DNA from 2 places in the Bacillus sp. OTU2372 genome. Region 1 is predicted to be linked to the other one. Evidence: a T-box and tRNA genes for the amino acid it is inferred to sense, from the RefSeq annotation. Region 1 holds a T-box; the other holds one or more tRNA genes.

The links. The T-box of region 1 lies ahead of serS (serine--tRNA ligase). A T-box ahead of a tRNA ligase gene usually reads a tRNA of that ligase, here a tRNA-Ser.
Region 2: it has a tRNA-Ser gene. The T-box ahead of serS (serine--tRNA ligase) is inferred to sense a tRNA for this amino acid. The anticodon was not compared.

The regions. Positions count from the first base shown of each region.
Region 1 is NZ_JASATK010000044.1:647-7,501, forward strand. Features, by position in the region: gene AAHB15_RS29205 (YaaC family protein) at 1-655, opposite strand, end outside; gene guaB (IMP dehydrogenase) at 763-2,232, shown strand; gene AAHB15_RS29215 (serine hydrolase) at 2,453-3,766, shown strand; gene pdxS (pyridoxal 5'-phosphate synthase lyase subunit PdxS) at 3,946-4,827, shown strand; gene pdxT (pyridoxal 5'-phosphate synthase glutaminase subunit PdxT) at 4,830-5,420, shown strand; T-box leader at 5,473-5,691, shown strand; gene serS (serine--tRNA ligase) at 5,790-6,855, shown strand, end outside.
Region 2 is NZ_JASATK010000038.1:5,154-14,684, reverse strand. Features, by position in the region: gene melA (alpha-glucosidase/alpha-galactosidase) at 1-1,451, opposite strand, end outside; gene AAHB15_RS28450 (AraC family transcriptional regulator) at 1,566-2,462, opposite strand; gene AAHB15_RS28445 (carbohydrate ABC transporter permease) at 2,497-3,327, opposite strand; gene AAHB15_RS28440 (carbohydrate ABC transporter permease) at 3,327-4,268, opposite strand; gene AAHB15_RS28435 (ABC transporter substrate-binding protein) at 4,340-5,608, opposite strand; gene AAHB15_RS28430 (hypothetical protein) at 6,062-6,334, opposite strand; gene AAHB15_RS28425 (hypothetical protein) at 6,618-6,836, opposite strand; RNA gene ffs (signal recognition particle sRNA small type) at 6,966-7,050, opposite strand; tRNA gene AAHB15_RS28415 (tRNA-Asn) at 7,050-7,121, opposite strand; tRNA gene AAHB15_RS28410 (tRNA-Thr) at 7,158-7,233, opposite strand; RNA gene ssrA (transfer-messenger RNA) at 7,458-7,820, opposite strand; tRNA gene AAHB15_RS28400 (tRNA-Ser) at 7,830-7,920, opposite strand; gene AAHB15_RS28395 (DUF3891 family protein) at 8,471-9,229, shown strand; gene AAHB15_RS28390 (hypothetical protein) at 9,238-9,531, opposite strand, start outside.

The DNA.
Region 1 (6,855 bases):
AGGCAAGCCCCTCATTAGCGAACTCCACATTATTTTTAAACTTTGAGGTAAAAAACTCCTTAAACCTGCTTTCTGTCATATGATAGTTATCCAGTACATACTCAGGGATTAGAAGTTTATTCTCATGCTGAGTTAAATTGGCAAATGTCCTTTTTCCTTCAACGATAAAGAATAAATCATTTAATTCAGGTATAAGCTGTAATAAATCCTCCATAATAGCTTTTTCCCCTTCCAATTGTTTCATGTGAAACATTTTTTCTGACATAAAGGGGAAAAGGCCATTTTTTTGAAACTTTACTTCATCATGGAAAAAAAGGTAATTCTGCTTTTTTCTTTTCCTTGTAGAAACGCCGTGGGCCAATACAGCGGTAGTTTCTGGATAGGAGGGATCTATGGTTAAGATACAGGCTTTAATTAAATGGACAAGTCCATAAAAGAGTAATATGGGTTTTAAAATTAGTGGAGACTTTTCTGCTTGATCATAATATATTTGCCCATGTTCGAGATAATAGAGAAAGGCATATCCATTTTCATAGCTTTTTTGTTCAGGGTTTTCAATATTTCGCTTTTGGTAGCACATTCTTAAGTATCTTTGGCAGTATTCCGCCGAAAAAAAACAAGAGTAACTTTTCCAATTTTTATAGTTAGTAACCAAGTCGCTCACCTTTTTCAGAAAAATCAATTTAATATTTATTCCTTGACAGTATTTTGTCCAATTGATAACCTACAAATAATATTTTTTGTTCTGGGGGGCTGTTTAAAATGTGGGAAAACAAATTTGCAAAAGAAGGACTAACGTTTGATGATGTTTTATTAATTCCGGGTAAATCAGAGGTACTGCCTAAAGATGTCAACCTGCAAGTAGAGTTATCGCCAAGTGTAAAGCTTAATATTCCAATTATCAGTGCTGGTATGGACACTGTAACGGAATCTGAAATGGCGATTTCCATTGCCCGTCAAGGCGGCTTAGGAATCATCCACAAGAATATGACCATTGAACAGCAGGCAGAACAAGTTGAGAAGGTTAAGAGATCTGAAAGCGGAGTAATTACAGATCCATTTTTCCTAACCCCTGAACACCAGGTGTTTGATGCGGAACATTTGATGGGCAAATATCGCATCTCTGGGGTTCCTATTGTGAATAATATGGAGGACCAGAAGCTAATCGGTATCATAACCAATCGTGATCTTCGTTTTATCCAGGATCAAGATTATTCATTTAAAATTTCTGATGTTATGACAAAAGAAAACCTTGTAACAGCCCCAGTCGGGACAACATTGAAAGAGGCCGAAAAAATACTTCAAAAGCATAAGATTGAAAAACTTCCGCTTGTGAATGAGGAAGGCGTATTAAAAGGCTTAATTACGATTAAAGACATCGAAAAAGTAATTGAGTTTCCTAACTCAGCAAAAGACAGTCAGGGGCGTTTATTGGCAGGTGCAGCTGTAGGTGTAACAAAGGATACGATGAAGCGTGTTGAAGCCCTAGTAGCGGCAAATGTCGATGCGATCGTTATTGATACAGCTCATGGACATTCTATAGGTGTTCTTGATATGGTGAAGGAAATCAGAAGTGCGTATCCTAACCTAACAATTATTGCAGGAAATGTTGCAACAGCAGAAGCGACAAAGGACTTGATTGAAGCGGGCGCTGATGTGGTAAAGGTAGGGATCGGACCTGGTTCCATTTGTACGACAAGGGTTGTAGCAGGTGTAGGAGTACCACAAATTACAGCTGTCTATGATTGTGCAGCGGAAGCGATGAAGCTTGGAAAAACGATTATCGCTGATGGCGGAATTAAATACTCTGGAGATATTGTAAAGGCATTGGCTGCAGGCGGGCATGCCGTTATGCTGGGAAGCTTATTAGCAGGCGTATCAGAGAGCCCTGGTGAAACGGAAATTTTCCAAGGACGCCGCTTTAAGGTTTACCGGGGTATGGGTTCAGTCGCTGCGATGGAAAAAGGTTCAAAAGACCGTTATTTCCAAGAAGACAATAAAAAGTTCGTTCCAGAAGGAATTGAAGGGCGGATTCCATATAAAGGTCCATTAGCTGAGACGATTTACCAGCTTATTGGCGGCATACGGTCTGGTATGGGCTATTGCGGAACAAAGGATCTTCATGATTTAAGAACAAAAGCACAATTTATTAAGATGACAGGTGCTGGTTTGAAAGAAAGTCATCCACACGATGTTCAAATTACCAAAGAAGCACCAAATTATTCACTATAGATTTTATTAAACAGAGAGGTCATACCTCTCTGTTTTTATTATGAAGAATTTCCTATTAAATTTTAAGAAAATTTTAATCAAATGCCAAAGAATGGTCCAATGCTCATTCTATGATTTACTAGGCAGGTATGATAAAATATTCAAAGTGTATAAATTCCTTGGAGGGCGTGTAATAGTGAACAAACATCTTTATCGAAAATATGTTGCCAGTGCATTGGCAATGATTATGTTTTTTAGCGTTTTTGCTGGTGTACATAAGGCCCATGCAGAAGCAGCTTTAAATGTGAATGCAGATGGAGCCATTTTAGTAGACGGTAAGACAGGTAAGGTTTTATATGAAAAAAATGCTGATAGTGTACTAGGAATTGCTAGTATGACCAAAATGATGACTGAGTATATCCTGCTTGATTCAGTGAAAAAGGGAAAAGTGAAATGGGATCAAGAGTACAAGGTAAGTGACCTCGTGTACAAAATATCTCAGCGGCGTGATCTTTCCAATGTGCCACTACGAGCGGATGGTACTTATAAAGTGCGAGAATTATATGAAGCTATGGCGATTTACTCTGCCAATGCCGCAACCATTGCCCTTGCAGAAATTATGGGCGGTTCAGAAACAAACTTTGTAAAAATGATGAATGATAAAGCAAAGGCACTTGGGTTAAAGGATTATAAATTTGTGAACTCAACAGGTTTGAATAATCGAGAGTACAATGGCCTGCAGCCAGAAGGAACGGGTGCGGAGGACGAAAACGTGATGTCATCCCGGGCTGTGGCAAAGCTAGCTTTTCACTTAATTAATGATTTTCCTGATGTGCTAAAAACAGCGAGCACACCAAAGAAGGTTTTTCGTGAAGGAACAGATGACCAAATTAGTATGATTAACTGGAACTGGATGCTTCCATCACTAGATTATGGTTACCAAGGGATGGACGGGCTAAAAACGGGAACAACAGATTTTGCAGGTTACTGCTTCACCGGAACAGCGAGCCGTGATGGAAAACGATTTATTACGGTTGTGCAAAACGCTAAGGATGCCTCTGGACAAGGCGGTTACAGTGCACGCTTTGAGGAAACTAGAAAAATGCTGGATTATGCTTTTAGCAACTATACCAATGTAAAACTAGTTCCAAAACACTATCAGGTCAAAGGACACAAGACAGTGCCAGTCCTTAAAGGGAAAGAAGATCAGGTAAAGATTTATACGAAATCTGCTATTAATATGATCGTTCTTAATGGTGAAGAGAAAAACTATCAACCTGAGCTCGTATTAGATAAAAATAAAGTTAACAAAGACGGTGAGTTAACTGCTCCGATTAAAAAGGGAGAAACGGTCGGTTATGTGACCTTAAAACCAAAGAATGGCGAAAAGGTTAGTTTCTTAACAGCTGAGGGTCAAAAGAAAGCACAAGTGGATGTTGTTGCAGCAGAAGATGTTGAAAAGGCTAACTGGTTTGTTTTAATGATGCGCGGTATCGGTAATTTCTTTGGAGATGTATTTCATGGGATAGGAACAACTGTTAAGGGATGGTTTTAAATTACAATCCGTTAATATTTACCATATACTAAAGAAAAGGATTTCTTGTCTTGACAGGAATCCTTTTTTGTTGCTTTAATGTTTTTATGGTAAAATTATTCCGATATTTTAAATAGGGTTTTTTCCTATAAGTTTGAATTAATTTTTCTCAAAATTAAAATAAAAGGGGGATTTTTTTTATGAAAACTGGTACAGATCTTGTAAAACGCGGTATGGCTGAAATGCAAAAGGGCGGCGTTATTATGGATGTCATTAACGCTGAGCAGGCAAAAATTGCGGAGGAAGCTGGTGCCGTTGCAGTAATGGCATTAGAGCGTGTTCCATCTGATATCCGCGCAGCTGGCGGTGTTGCGAGAATGGCTGACCCAAGAATTGTCGAAGAGGTACTTAAAGCTGTTTCTATCCCTGTTATGGCAAAAGCAAGAATTGGCCATATCGTCGAAGCACGAGTACTTGAAGCTATGGGCGTCGATTATATCGATGAGAGCGAAGTTTTAACACCTGCAGATGAAGAATACCACCTAAACAAAAAAGACTATACAGTGCCATTTGTGTGCGGCTGCCGCGATCTTGGTGAAGCTGCCCGCCGAATCGGTGAAGGTGCATCTATGCTTCGTACAAAAGGTGAACCTGGAACAGGTAACATCGTAGAAGCTGTTCGCCACATGCGTAAGGTGAATGCACAAGTTCGCAAGGTTGTTGGAATGAACGAAGATGAGTTAATGACTGAAGCAAAACTACTTGGTGCACCATATGAATTATTGCTTGAGATTAAGAGCCTTGGCCGCCTTCCAGTTGTTAACTTTGCTGCCGGTGGTGTTGCAACACCTGCTGATGCTGCATTGATGATGCAATTGGGAGCAGATGGCGTATTCGTTGGATCTGGTATCTTCAAATCTGAGAACCCTGCTAAATTTGCAAGAGCGATTGTGGAAGCAACTACACATTATCAAGATTATAAATTAATCGCTGAACTTTCAAAGGATCTCGGAACACCAATGAAAGGGATCGAAATTTCATCACTTGCACCTGAAGCCCGCATGCAAGAAAGAGGCTGGTAAGAATGATTAAAATCGGCGTACTTGCTTTACAAGGAGCTGTCCGTGAACATATTAAATCTTTAGAGGCATGTGGAGTAGAGGCTGTTGCAGTCAAGCACAAAGAGGAATTAGAGGACCTTGATGGCCTTATTCTACCTGGCGGTGAAAGCACGGCAATGCGCCGCTTAATTGATAAATATGATTTTATGGATGCACTAAAAGAATTTGCACGTGCGGGGAAACCTATGTTTGGTACATGTGCCGGTCTGATTCTTTTAGCAAAAGAACTTGTGGGTTATGATGAGTCACACATCGGTGTAATGGACATCAAGGTGGAACGGAACTCATTTGGCCGCCAAGTTGACAGCTTTGAGGCCGACCTCACGATTAAAGATGTAGCAGACAGTTTTCCAGCGGTGTTTATCCGTGCGCCGCACATCGTTGAGGCAGGCGAGAATGTTGAAATTTTGTCCAAGCATAATGACCGCATCGTCGCCGCACGTGAAGGACAATTTCTTGGCTGCTCATTCCATCCGGAATTAACCGAGAACCATGCGATTACGGCTTACTTCGTCGAAATGGTGAAGGAAGCAAAAGCGAAACAATTTGTTTAATTCGGTTGCATTTGGTTCATAATTATAGTAAATTATAAAACAAATCAATAATGAAAAAGCAATGAGAGGAACTAGTAACAAGAACCTCACTCTAAAGAGAGCCGGTGGCTGGTGTGAACCGGTGTGTGATACTTGTGAATCCCTCCTCGAGTAAGGTACGGAACACCTATAAGGTAAGTAAGTACTTTCGGTAAAAACCGTTACAGTTTTTTGAGGTGGGCAGCCTATGCTGTCAACCAGGGTGGTATCGCGACTAACTCTCGTCCCTGTTTTTGGGGCGGGAGTTTTTTTATTTTAAAGCGGAAGCGCCCGTTTAGCGGCGCTGGAGCTGCTAGTTTTCAAATTATATAATAAAGGAGTGCCGACAGAATGTTAGATATTAAGGTACTAAGAGCTAATTTTGCTGAAGTAAAAGAAAAACTTCAGCATCGCGGTGAGGATTTAACTGATTTAGGCCGATTTGAGGATCTGGATGTAAAAAGACGAGAGCTAATCGTTGAATCTGAAAAATTGAAGGGCCGCAAAAATGAAGTATCACAGCAAGTGGCCGCACTGAAGCGTGAAAAGAAAGATGCAGACCACTTAATTACAGAGATGCGTGAAGTTGGCGATCAAATAAAAAGCTTAGATGACGAACTCCGCGGCGTCGAGGAGACGTTAGAACAGCTGTTATTAAGCATTCCTAACATTCCACATGAAAGTGTACCAATCGGTGAAACCGAGGATGATAATGTGGAAATTAGAAAGTGGGGCCAAGTCCGTGAGTTTGACTTTGAAGCAAAGCCGCACTGGGACATTGCGACTGAACTAGGCATCCTTGATTTTGAACGGGCAGGAAAGGTTACGGGAAGCCGCTTTGTCTTTTATAGGGGGCTGGGAGCTCGTTTAGAACGGGCCTTAATCAGCTTCATGCTGGACCTTCATGTTGATGAGCACGGCTATACAGAAATATTGCCGCCATACTTAGTCAACCGTACAAGCATGACCGGTACAGGACAATTGCCAAAGTTTGAAGAGGATGCCTTCTTAATAGAAAATGAAGATTATTTCCTCATTCCTACAGCTGAGGTGCCAGTCACAAACTATCATCGTGATGAGATTTTAAGTGGAGAAGACCTTCCGATTCGTTTTGCTGCCTATAGTGCTTGTTTCCGTTCTGAAGCAGGATCTGCAGGACGCGATACAAGAGGATTAATCCGTCAGCATCAATTCAATAAGGTTGAGCTTGTTAAGTTTGTGAAACCCGAAGATTCTTATGAGGAACTTGAAAAGCTTACACACGATGCAGAACGTGTGTTGCAGCTGCTAGAACTTCCTTACCGTGTGTTAAGCATGTGTACCGGTGACCTCGGCTTTACAGCTGCAAAAAAATACGATATTGAGGTTTGGATCCCAAGCTACGGAACCTACCGTGAGATTTCTTCTTGCAGTAACT
Region 2 (9,531 bases), on a different contig from region 1:
TTAGCAGTCACCCTATCTTGAGCCATTTCCTCGACCGTTTTTACACGAAGCCTGGCTGCACCTTGATTTTGTTTCGTCGGAATCAGATTTCCTGATGCCAATCTCTCCTTTGCTATTTCAATCGCCTCTTTATATTGTGGCAGCCATTTCTCTTGTGCCACAAGCATCTCATCCGTTAGTTGCCAAATTTCCTTCGGGTTACAAACTGCACCTACTAATGGATCCATCATCATCGCTTGACGCAACAGCAAATCTTCCCCGCTCACGGCAGCCTCCACCGCAAGTCGTTGTACGGAAATACTCACATTACATACAGCTGCACAACCGATTGGCAAGTTACCCACTCTTGGAATGCTAATCCCATTTCCATCTACATATCCAGGAGCTTCAATAACTGCATCATCAGGAAGATTTGAGATGACTCCATTATTAACGACATTGAAATGGCCACGATACACTCTACCCGTTTCTAATCCTTCAACAATAAAAGAACCGTGTTCTTCACTTCGATTTTCTTGTTTATATTCTAGGGCAGGATCTTTCATCCAATTCGGAAAGTCCGTCTCGAACCAGTTTCTGCTCTCGGTACAAATTCTTAAATAACCTCCCGTTTCACCGTTAATCCAGCTTCCCAGGTCAATCCATTCGTTAATTTCTTCTGGACGTTTCCGGTACCATGGTAAATATTCACTTAAATGACCATTGGATTCAGTGCTGTAATAGCCGAAACGCCTGAGCATATCGATGCGGACTTTTTCGGTTTGACTATATTCCGGATGTTTTTCAAAACCTTCCAATAACTTTCCGGTCATATCCTCGCCATTATTTCTCACTTGAACATACCAGGTTTGGTGGTTGATACCGGCACAAACAATATCGACCTCCTCCTTCGTTAACCCAAGGACATCAGCAATTTGTTTGTGTCCATGCTGGACACCATGGCAAAGACCAATCGTTCGAACCCCACCATATTTATTACAAGCCCACGTCATCATCGCCATCGGATTTGCATAGTTCAACAGCAAGCAATCCGGCTCCGCCACTTCCCGGATATCTTTACAAATATTCAACATTTCAGCAATGCCCCGCTGACCATACATGATACCGCCAGCACAAAGCGTATCTCCCACACATTGGTCAATCCCATACTTTAACGGAATATCAACATCTATTTGAAACGCCTCAAGACCGCCAATTCTTACCACGGAAAAAATATACTTTGCATCTCGCAGGGCCTCACGCCGATTTAAGGTGGATTGAATTTGGATATCAAGACCATTCTCATTAATATCACGCTGGCAAAGCTCCGTCACCATTTGCAAATTTTGCGGATTAATATCGGTGAAAGCCACTTCTATCTGATTAAATTCAGGGACAGCAAGTAAATCCCGTAATAATCCTCTTGTAAAACCAATACTTCCTGCTCCAATAAAGGCTACTTTAAATGACACGTGGCAACTCTCCTTCAATACTAGATTTATAGAAATTTTAACAGGCTGATACGTGTAAATGTTATCAAAATAGTAACTTACTTGTTTTGCAAATTTATAAAATCCTCACTCCTCCTACACTCTCTCCCAGGAGGCAAATTCCTTACGGCGCATCGCCGCTTTTCGATATTCTACAGGCGTCTGCAGGGTGTATTTCTTAAAAAGGGAACTGAAATATTGCCTGCTATTAATCCCAATATAATCGGAAATTTCAATGAGTGGGATTTCCGTTTGGGCCAATAGCATTTTGGCTTTTTCCATTCTGACGGAGGTAAGATATTCCATCACCGTTAAGCCAGTATGATTTTTAAAAATTCTATGTAGATAGCCTTGATGAAGATTCACATCTGCGGCAATATCTTTCATCTGGATCTCACAATCATAATTTTCGTGAAGATAAGCAATCACCTTTTTGATATAAATATTTGATTGCTGCTGCGGTTCATTGGCCTTTGCTTCAACGGCTAGCCTCCCAATTCGAATTAGAAGCTGGGAGAGTAGATGAACCATTAGTAAATTCTCCTTGCCCCTTTCATCCATTTCCAGTACAAGGTTTTTTAAGACAAAATAAACCTCATTAGGATCCTTTAAGAGAATATAAGGGGTATTCATCTTCAATAGATGGGCAAAGGCCTGGTCTTCCTCTGCAAAATCTTTGATTGATGGAAAAAATCCTTTTCGTTCCTGAAAGCGAAATTCAATATTCAGCATCCGGCATGGGCTGCCATTCTCTACTAACAGGCGATGGGGAACTTCGGCATCAATAATAATGAAATCCCCTTTTTTTATGAATAGGGACTCTCCCTCGGTTTCGACACAGCAATGGCCCTCAATGACATACATAATTTCCACCTGATTATGGGCATGAAATGGCATGGAATAGTTATCCCACTGTTTAAAATAGTAGGCCACAACTTCCGGAAGATACTCCCCTCTTGTCAACGCACTCTCGTATAGACTGCTTGTTTTCATTTCGGCCTCCTCTTTCGAACACCCTTTTATACAATTATTTGCCAGCGCCCATTGTAATTCCTTTTACAAAATGCTTTTGCATAAAAATAAACAATAATAAAATCGGCAGGGAAGACAAGATAATTCCAGCAAAGCCAGTATTAAAGTCGGTGCTGAAGGCAGAAAATAGTTGCGATTGCATAACGGTTAAGGTCTTCATGTTGTTTTCCGATAAAAACAGAAGCGGCATCAGGTAATCATTCCAGATTTGTAAGGATAAAATGATCGTTAAGGCGGCCGCTACTGGTTTTAACATCGGCATAACAATTAACCAAAAGGTTCGAAGCACGGAACATCCATCGATAGCCGCCGCTTCCTCTACCTCTTTTGGAATCGTCTTCATAAATCCGGTTGTCACAAAGACAGCAAATGGAAGATTCGTAGCTACATAGAGAAAAATAACACCGACAAAATTATTAATAAAGCCTAGATTGCTCCCTAATGTAAACATTGGAACAAATATGACCTGGTACGGAATTAAAATCCCCGCAATAAAAAAGACATAGGTGGAATTAAAGAACTTCGTTGCTCCCCTGGCAATGGCATAAGCAGCCATGCTGCTTAAGAGGATAATCAGGACAACAGAAAAAACCGTTAGAAGGGCTGTATTTCCAAGGCTTTGCCAAAAGTTTAATACTTCTAATGCCTTTGAGAAATTGGTCCATTCGATATGGTTTGGTAATGAAAGTGGAAAAGATTTAGACGTTTCTTGTTGAGATTTTAAGGCATATAGAAAAACGATTAACGAGGGAATTAAGTAAGCAATTGCAACAATGGTAATCAATACTTGTAAAAGAATGGAACCTAAACGGTATTTACGTACCATTATAATTCCACCTCTCTTTTTCTTAATACTTTCAATTGAATAAAAGCAAAGATCAATAAGACAATCAAGAAAATTACCGACATTGCGGAGGCATAGCTCGCTCTTTGCGATGTAAAGGCACTGTTAAAAATATACATAATGAGTGATTGCGAAGCGTCTCCAGGTCCGCCATTAGTGGATGCGACAATTAACTCAAATACTTTCAAACTGCCTGTTGCAATACCAATCGTACAAATGGTGATGGACGGCCCTAACATAGGTATGGTAATATGATAGAATTTTTGCCACCAAGTTCCTCCATCCACTGTGGAAGCTTCGTACAATTCTTTTGGTATCGCTTGAAGGCCGGCTAAATAAATTAACATCCAATAGCCAATCCATTGCCAGTTATTCGCAATTAATAATCCACTCAACACTGTATCAGGACTTGAGAATAACGAAAATGATATATTGGTTCCTAGTAAATCATTTAGGCTTGGTAAAATATCACCATACATTTTAGTCCAAATTTGTCCTACTAGGATTGGACTTAACAAGACCGGGGAAAAGATGATGACCCGATAAAGGTTTTTGGCTTTAATACTGCTATCCAAGATCACCGCAAGGAACAGGGCAGAGACATTTTGAATAAACGTATTAAATATCATAAACAAGAATGTGAATTTAAAAGCCTTCAAAAAAATTTCATCTTTAAAAATCTCTATATAGTTGGAAATTCCCACCCAATTCTTAGTGAGACTGATGCCGTCCCAATCCGTAAAAGAATTGTAGATTCCCATGAATAACGGGATAATCATCCCAATAATAAAAACGATTAATGGCGGCATTAATAATAAGAAATAGCCCTTATTTTTAATAAGTGTTTTTTTGGCTGCCCGATCTGTATGAATCTGTTTGTTCGAGATTATTTGTGGCTGTGGATCTCCTTGACTGATATTCACGAGAACACCTCCGAAGACTTATTTTAATGAATGGAAAAGGGACTCTATTCCCTTTTCCACCTTACAATCCACTAGTTGGTTTGGAACTTAACCTTTGATTTAAAATCATCGGTTGCTTTCAGTGCTTCCTCCAATGTCTTTTTACCTAATAGCCATTCAGCAATATAAGTGGTATATTGTTGTTGGTACGGCCATGGAATTTGCACGTTACCGATATTAGCATCGATAACACCAGCATTTTTAGAGGTATTAATATCATTTACGTAATTACTTTGTACATCTGGGACAACATCCGTAAGCAAACTCTGGGTTTGAACTTGATTAATGTACTCTTTTGCAAGATTTTTATCGGATGCGAGGATTTCCAAAACATTTTTCACTTCTTTTGGATGTTCCGTTGCTTTGCTCGCAGACCAGGTATAATCAGTTTGCATAATCAGTTTAGTATTCTCTGCATCAACGGCAGGTGTTGGGAAGAAACCGAGCTTAAAGTCAGGATTATTCTTGAAGATTTGTGCAGGAGCCCATGTTCCGATAATCCACATGGCTGTTTTTCCGTTGGCAAACATATCAGCAGCTCCGGTAAAATCTACTCCAAATGGATCTTTTTCAGTGTTTTCATAGAGATCCTTAAAGTGTTGGAAGGTTGTCTTATACTCTGGTGAATTAGCGAAAGAGACTTTTCCTTTTTGTAAATCGGATCCCCACTCTGGATACTTAGAAAATACTTCTAAAGTAGCAAACTGGTTCGCCGAATTACCCATTTGATAGTCTTTAAAGTGAGAGGTAAAAGGAGTGATTCCTTTATCTTTTAGGGTTTTGGCAACATTCATTAATTCTGTCCATGTTTTTGGAATTTCGATATGATTGTCTTCAAAGATTTGTTTGTTGTAAAAAACCCCTTGGAAGTTGGCCGTGTATGGTACAGCATAATCTTTACCATTCACTTTTAAGGCTTTACGGACATCATCCGGAAACTCCTTCATAAACGGTTCATTTGTTAAATCCATTAAAAACTGAGCATACTTGGGATGATCTCCTCCTTTAATGAGGATAATATCTGGAAGCTGCTTTCCGGCAATTCTTGTTTGCATAACGGAGTTGAAATCCTTGTCCCAATTGATGTTTTCAAATTGAAGAGTGACGTTTGGAAGCTCATTTTTAACTGCCTCTACCATCGCTTTTTGAGCTTCTTTCTTATTGGTTGTATTCCAATCAAGGACCTTTAATGTAATCTTTCCGTCTGCACTTGAACTAGACTTCGTGCTGCAAGCGGCTAGCGATAAAAACAATGCAAAAACGACTAAAATACTAACTACTTTCATGACACCCTGCTTCATTCGATCCTCTCCCCTTTAGTGGCATCCTCTTTCCGACCATAAATTAATTGAGATCTAGAAACATTTGTTTTTTCAAGACAAATAGAATTGTAATCGTTTTCAAAATTAATAGTTCTGAACCCGTTTATGTAGATTCAAATTTCACCACCTAACCATTGTTAGAATATTTATAATGTTAAATCTACTTGTTATTATACGTGTGAATAAAAGGTAGCTTCAATACAGAATCCTAACTTCCTTTATCCATCTATTTATAAAATCCTAACTTTTTAAAAGAAGTAATATATGATGAATTTGATCAAAAGAAAAAACAGCACAAAAAAATGAGCTGTTTCCATCAAAGCGGATCATGGTGGTTACTAATCTATTTAAATTAGACATAATTAACAATAATAAGTAGCGATCAATTCTTGAACTAACCTACACCTTAAGGAATCAATTGAACTCGATTTTTTATTTCACTTCTTCCCAATAATAATGGATAGCTTCTTTCCTAACTACTTCTGGACAATCAACTTCATCATCCCAATGGTCATAATTGTTTTCTCCATTTACATGTTGGATATCAACACTGTAAAATTTATCTTTGTATTTGAAGATAATGACTACCATCTCCGAATATCCAGCATCATCGTTCCCAAGTTCCTGAACAAATTCAAGTCCGTAACTTTGATGACTTTTACGTTCAGCAACAGAATCTAGTATTATATTTTTAGGAAACTTCATCCTTCTCGCTCCTCCATATTAAAAGCGTATTTTGTTATTTTACCTATCTATAAAATCACATTTTTAGAGTCATTTCAAGTCAAAAAAATGGCTATATTTCCATTCAACGTTTTACATACCAAATTAGTCGATTATTGAAAAAGCCTCCCAATGAATTATAGGGAGGCTGATTAGTTATTTGAACCGCAAATGACGTTTTTTTGTTTTAGTTAAATCAATCGAAAGAGCGAGTTTTATTAGGATATTTTGCTATGATCAGGAGTTATTATGGATGTATGGAATACTAATCAATCACCCTTGCTACCTCATGTCCACATTTCTTACATTTTCCACGCAATACGATTCCTGAAGGCGAATCTTCAACAATATATTTTTCAATTGTCACTACATCCCCACAAGAACTACACCAAACGTTTTGTTCGAGCATTCTTCGTGTTTCTTCTGGTATTGAATGCCATTTTTTATTGGCAGCAAATGAGATTACATCTTTATCGTTTTTCATTTTAACAACTCCTTCTAATTACATCATAAACTTCAGTTTCTTATTTATATTGAATCATTTTCCATGCTATATGTAAAAAGAAAAACGCTAAACTCGAATAAAAAGAGTTTAGCGTTTTTTGTTTCGACCTATGTAATAGCCCACACAATTTCACTAGTTATGGCTGCTGCGTTCCCGCCCTGACCTGTTCCTAGTGTCCTTGTTGGACTATGACTCCGCAGGTAGGACTCGAACCTACGACCGATCGGTTAACAGCCGATAGCTCTACCACTGAGCTACTGCGGAATAATGGTGAGTTATGTTGCTATCGCAAAAAAACTCTGGTGCCGGCTAGAGGACTTGAACCCCCAACCTACTGATTACAAGTCAGTTGCTCTACCAATTGAGCTAAACCGGCATATAAATGAGATAATATTAAGTTGTACACGCTGGATAGTTAACGTCATCCTGACCTCAGAAAGCTTAAGCAAGAAGCTGCTCGGTCAGTATGTTGTAGACCAATCAGGAAGCTTATTCGTTCGTGCTCTACCAATTGAGCTAAACCGGCATATCTATCATCACGTCATGCTTATATTATACTCATGAGATGAATCTTATTCAAGTATTTTTTAAAAAATTTTTAAGTGGAAATGACGGGAGTTGAACCCGTGTGCAAAGATATTGCCACTTATATCTCTACGAGTGTAGTCAGTATAATTATTTTCACTTACTTCTTTAGCCTACTGACAGGCATGGAAGCAGCTAGTCTGGTTATTCTCTTCCTTCATCCTCAGACGGTGGAATTCGGCGTAGTCCGCTATATGTGAGTCCCTTACCCTACCACATGGACGATGGAGGGAGGAACCGCTATCGTCTGTTATTAGGCAGCGAAAGCGAAGTTGTTGTTTTGTTTGCCAGTTATTAGGCTTTATCGTTTTAACGAGGCCGAATCCCTCGACTCGCAATATAAGCTCAAACTATCCCTGTCGATACCAAGACATTCCCATTGTATTATGGCAGAGAAGAAGGGATTTGAACCCTCGCGCCGGTTACCCGACCTACACCCTTAGCAGGGGCGCCTCTTCAGCCTCTTGAGTACTTCTCTGTAATAAAAAACTCTTTCGTGAAGTTCCGTTAAGAACTTACAAGAGAAATATATCATGTCTTCCAAATGGATGAAAGCTGTAAATTTTGGTAGGTCTAAAGACCTATTAAATCTTTAATGCTATTGAATGGTTACATCTGTTTAATCCCGGTTACTCATAATATTTTGCATTAACGCTTAATTGTTCATTCAAAATTTGTTTCAATGTAACGAAATCGAACAACTACCCATATAGAATATTACTAAAGGTATTATTAATAGAGAATAAAAATGGTTTATTTATCAATAAGGCCATCTTACTGTCTCTTAGCACAATTATTTTGAATTGAGACTTTCCAATGCATTTTTTCCTCTCGGTCTAAAAAAATTTATTTATGACGTTTTAACCTTTTTTGATCACCTCTTGGGCATAAATAGTTTCTATATATAACCTTTTAAGGAATGGTTTACTGCCTTTTGGGAACAAATAACTTTTATTGTGACCTAATAAGCTGTTTTTTCTGCCTCTCGGGTTCAATAATAACTAATATAAATAGAAGGGATATAAAAGATGATTATATGTGAGTACAAACAAAAATTTATCATGATTTCACAACATGACCATGCAAAAATATCAGGTGAAATCGCACAAAATTGGAACGATGACTTTTTTTATGGGATAGACAGAAAAGAAGAGGTGGTTCTTGCAGCTTATGAACATGATCGTGGATGGATTGATTTAGATGCCGCCCCATTATGGAACGACCAACAGCAAATACCTTACTCTTTTGTAGACTTCCCGATAGAAGAAAAGACCACTCACTACAAAACAGGAATAGATGAAGTAGAAAAAATGAATAAGTATGCCGGTCTTCTATGTAGTATACACTTCGCCTCTTTTTTCGACAAAGAACCCAATCCAATTGGACAGCAATTTTTTAAACAAGAAATCAATAGGAAGCACTATCTTTTAAAAGAGTTGGCTATAGATGAAAAGGATAAAAATTTAAAGGATCATCTTAATATTTTACGTTTTTGTGATAACCTTTCCCTTTATATTTGCTTAAATAAACCAGGGGTAAAAAAATTGGATGAGCATCCCTTCTTTCGTAACGGATTCCCGCAATTATTCCCTTTCGCAAACAATCAACCTATTCATGCACAATGGACCAATCAAGTAACTGTTTCGCTTTCTTTATCCCCTCTTAAGAAAGAGTTCAAGGTTCAATTAGTATTAAAAGAAGTAAAAAAAGAAGATATAAAGGTAAAAGGATTAGTAAAGGCATATACCGATACTCCCTCTTCAATAAGAACAGTAACGTTTATTTAAAATATAACTTAATGCTTTTTAAATTTAGGTTGAAACTTTCCAAGATTTTTAGTTGAGAAACACTTTGATACTTTAACAACTACAAACTGAACCATATACAGATTCATAGCATTAACCATCATAAATAAAAAGAATTGAAGCCTATTGATCCTTTTCAAGTGGGCAATTTTTAATTTTTTATATAACCAAACACCAGGGAAAGCATAAAGAAAGTCTACGATTGCATTCACCAATAAAAATAAAGGGAATTTTCCAAACGTAAATTTTAAAATCCACATCGAACCCATTAGATAGGGTCCCCA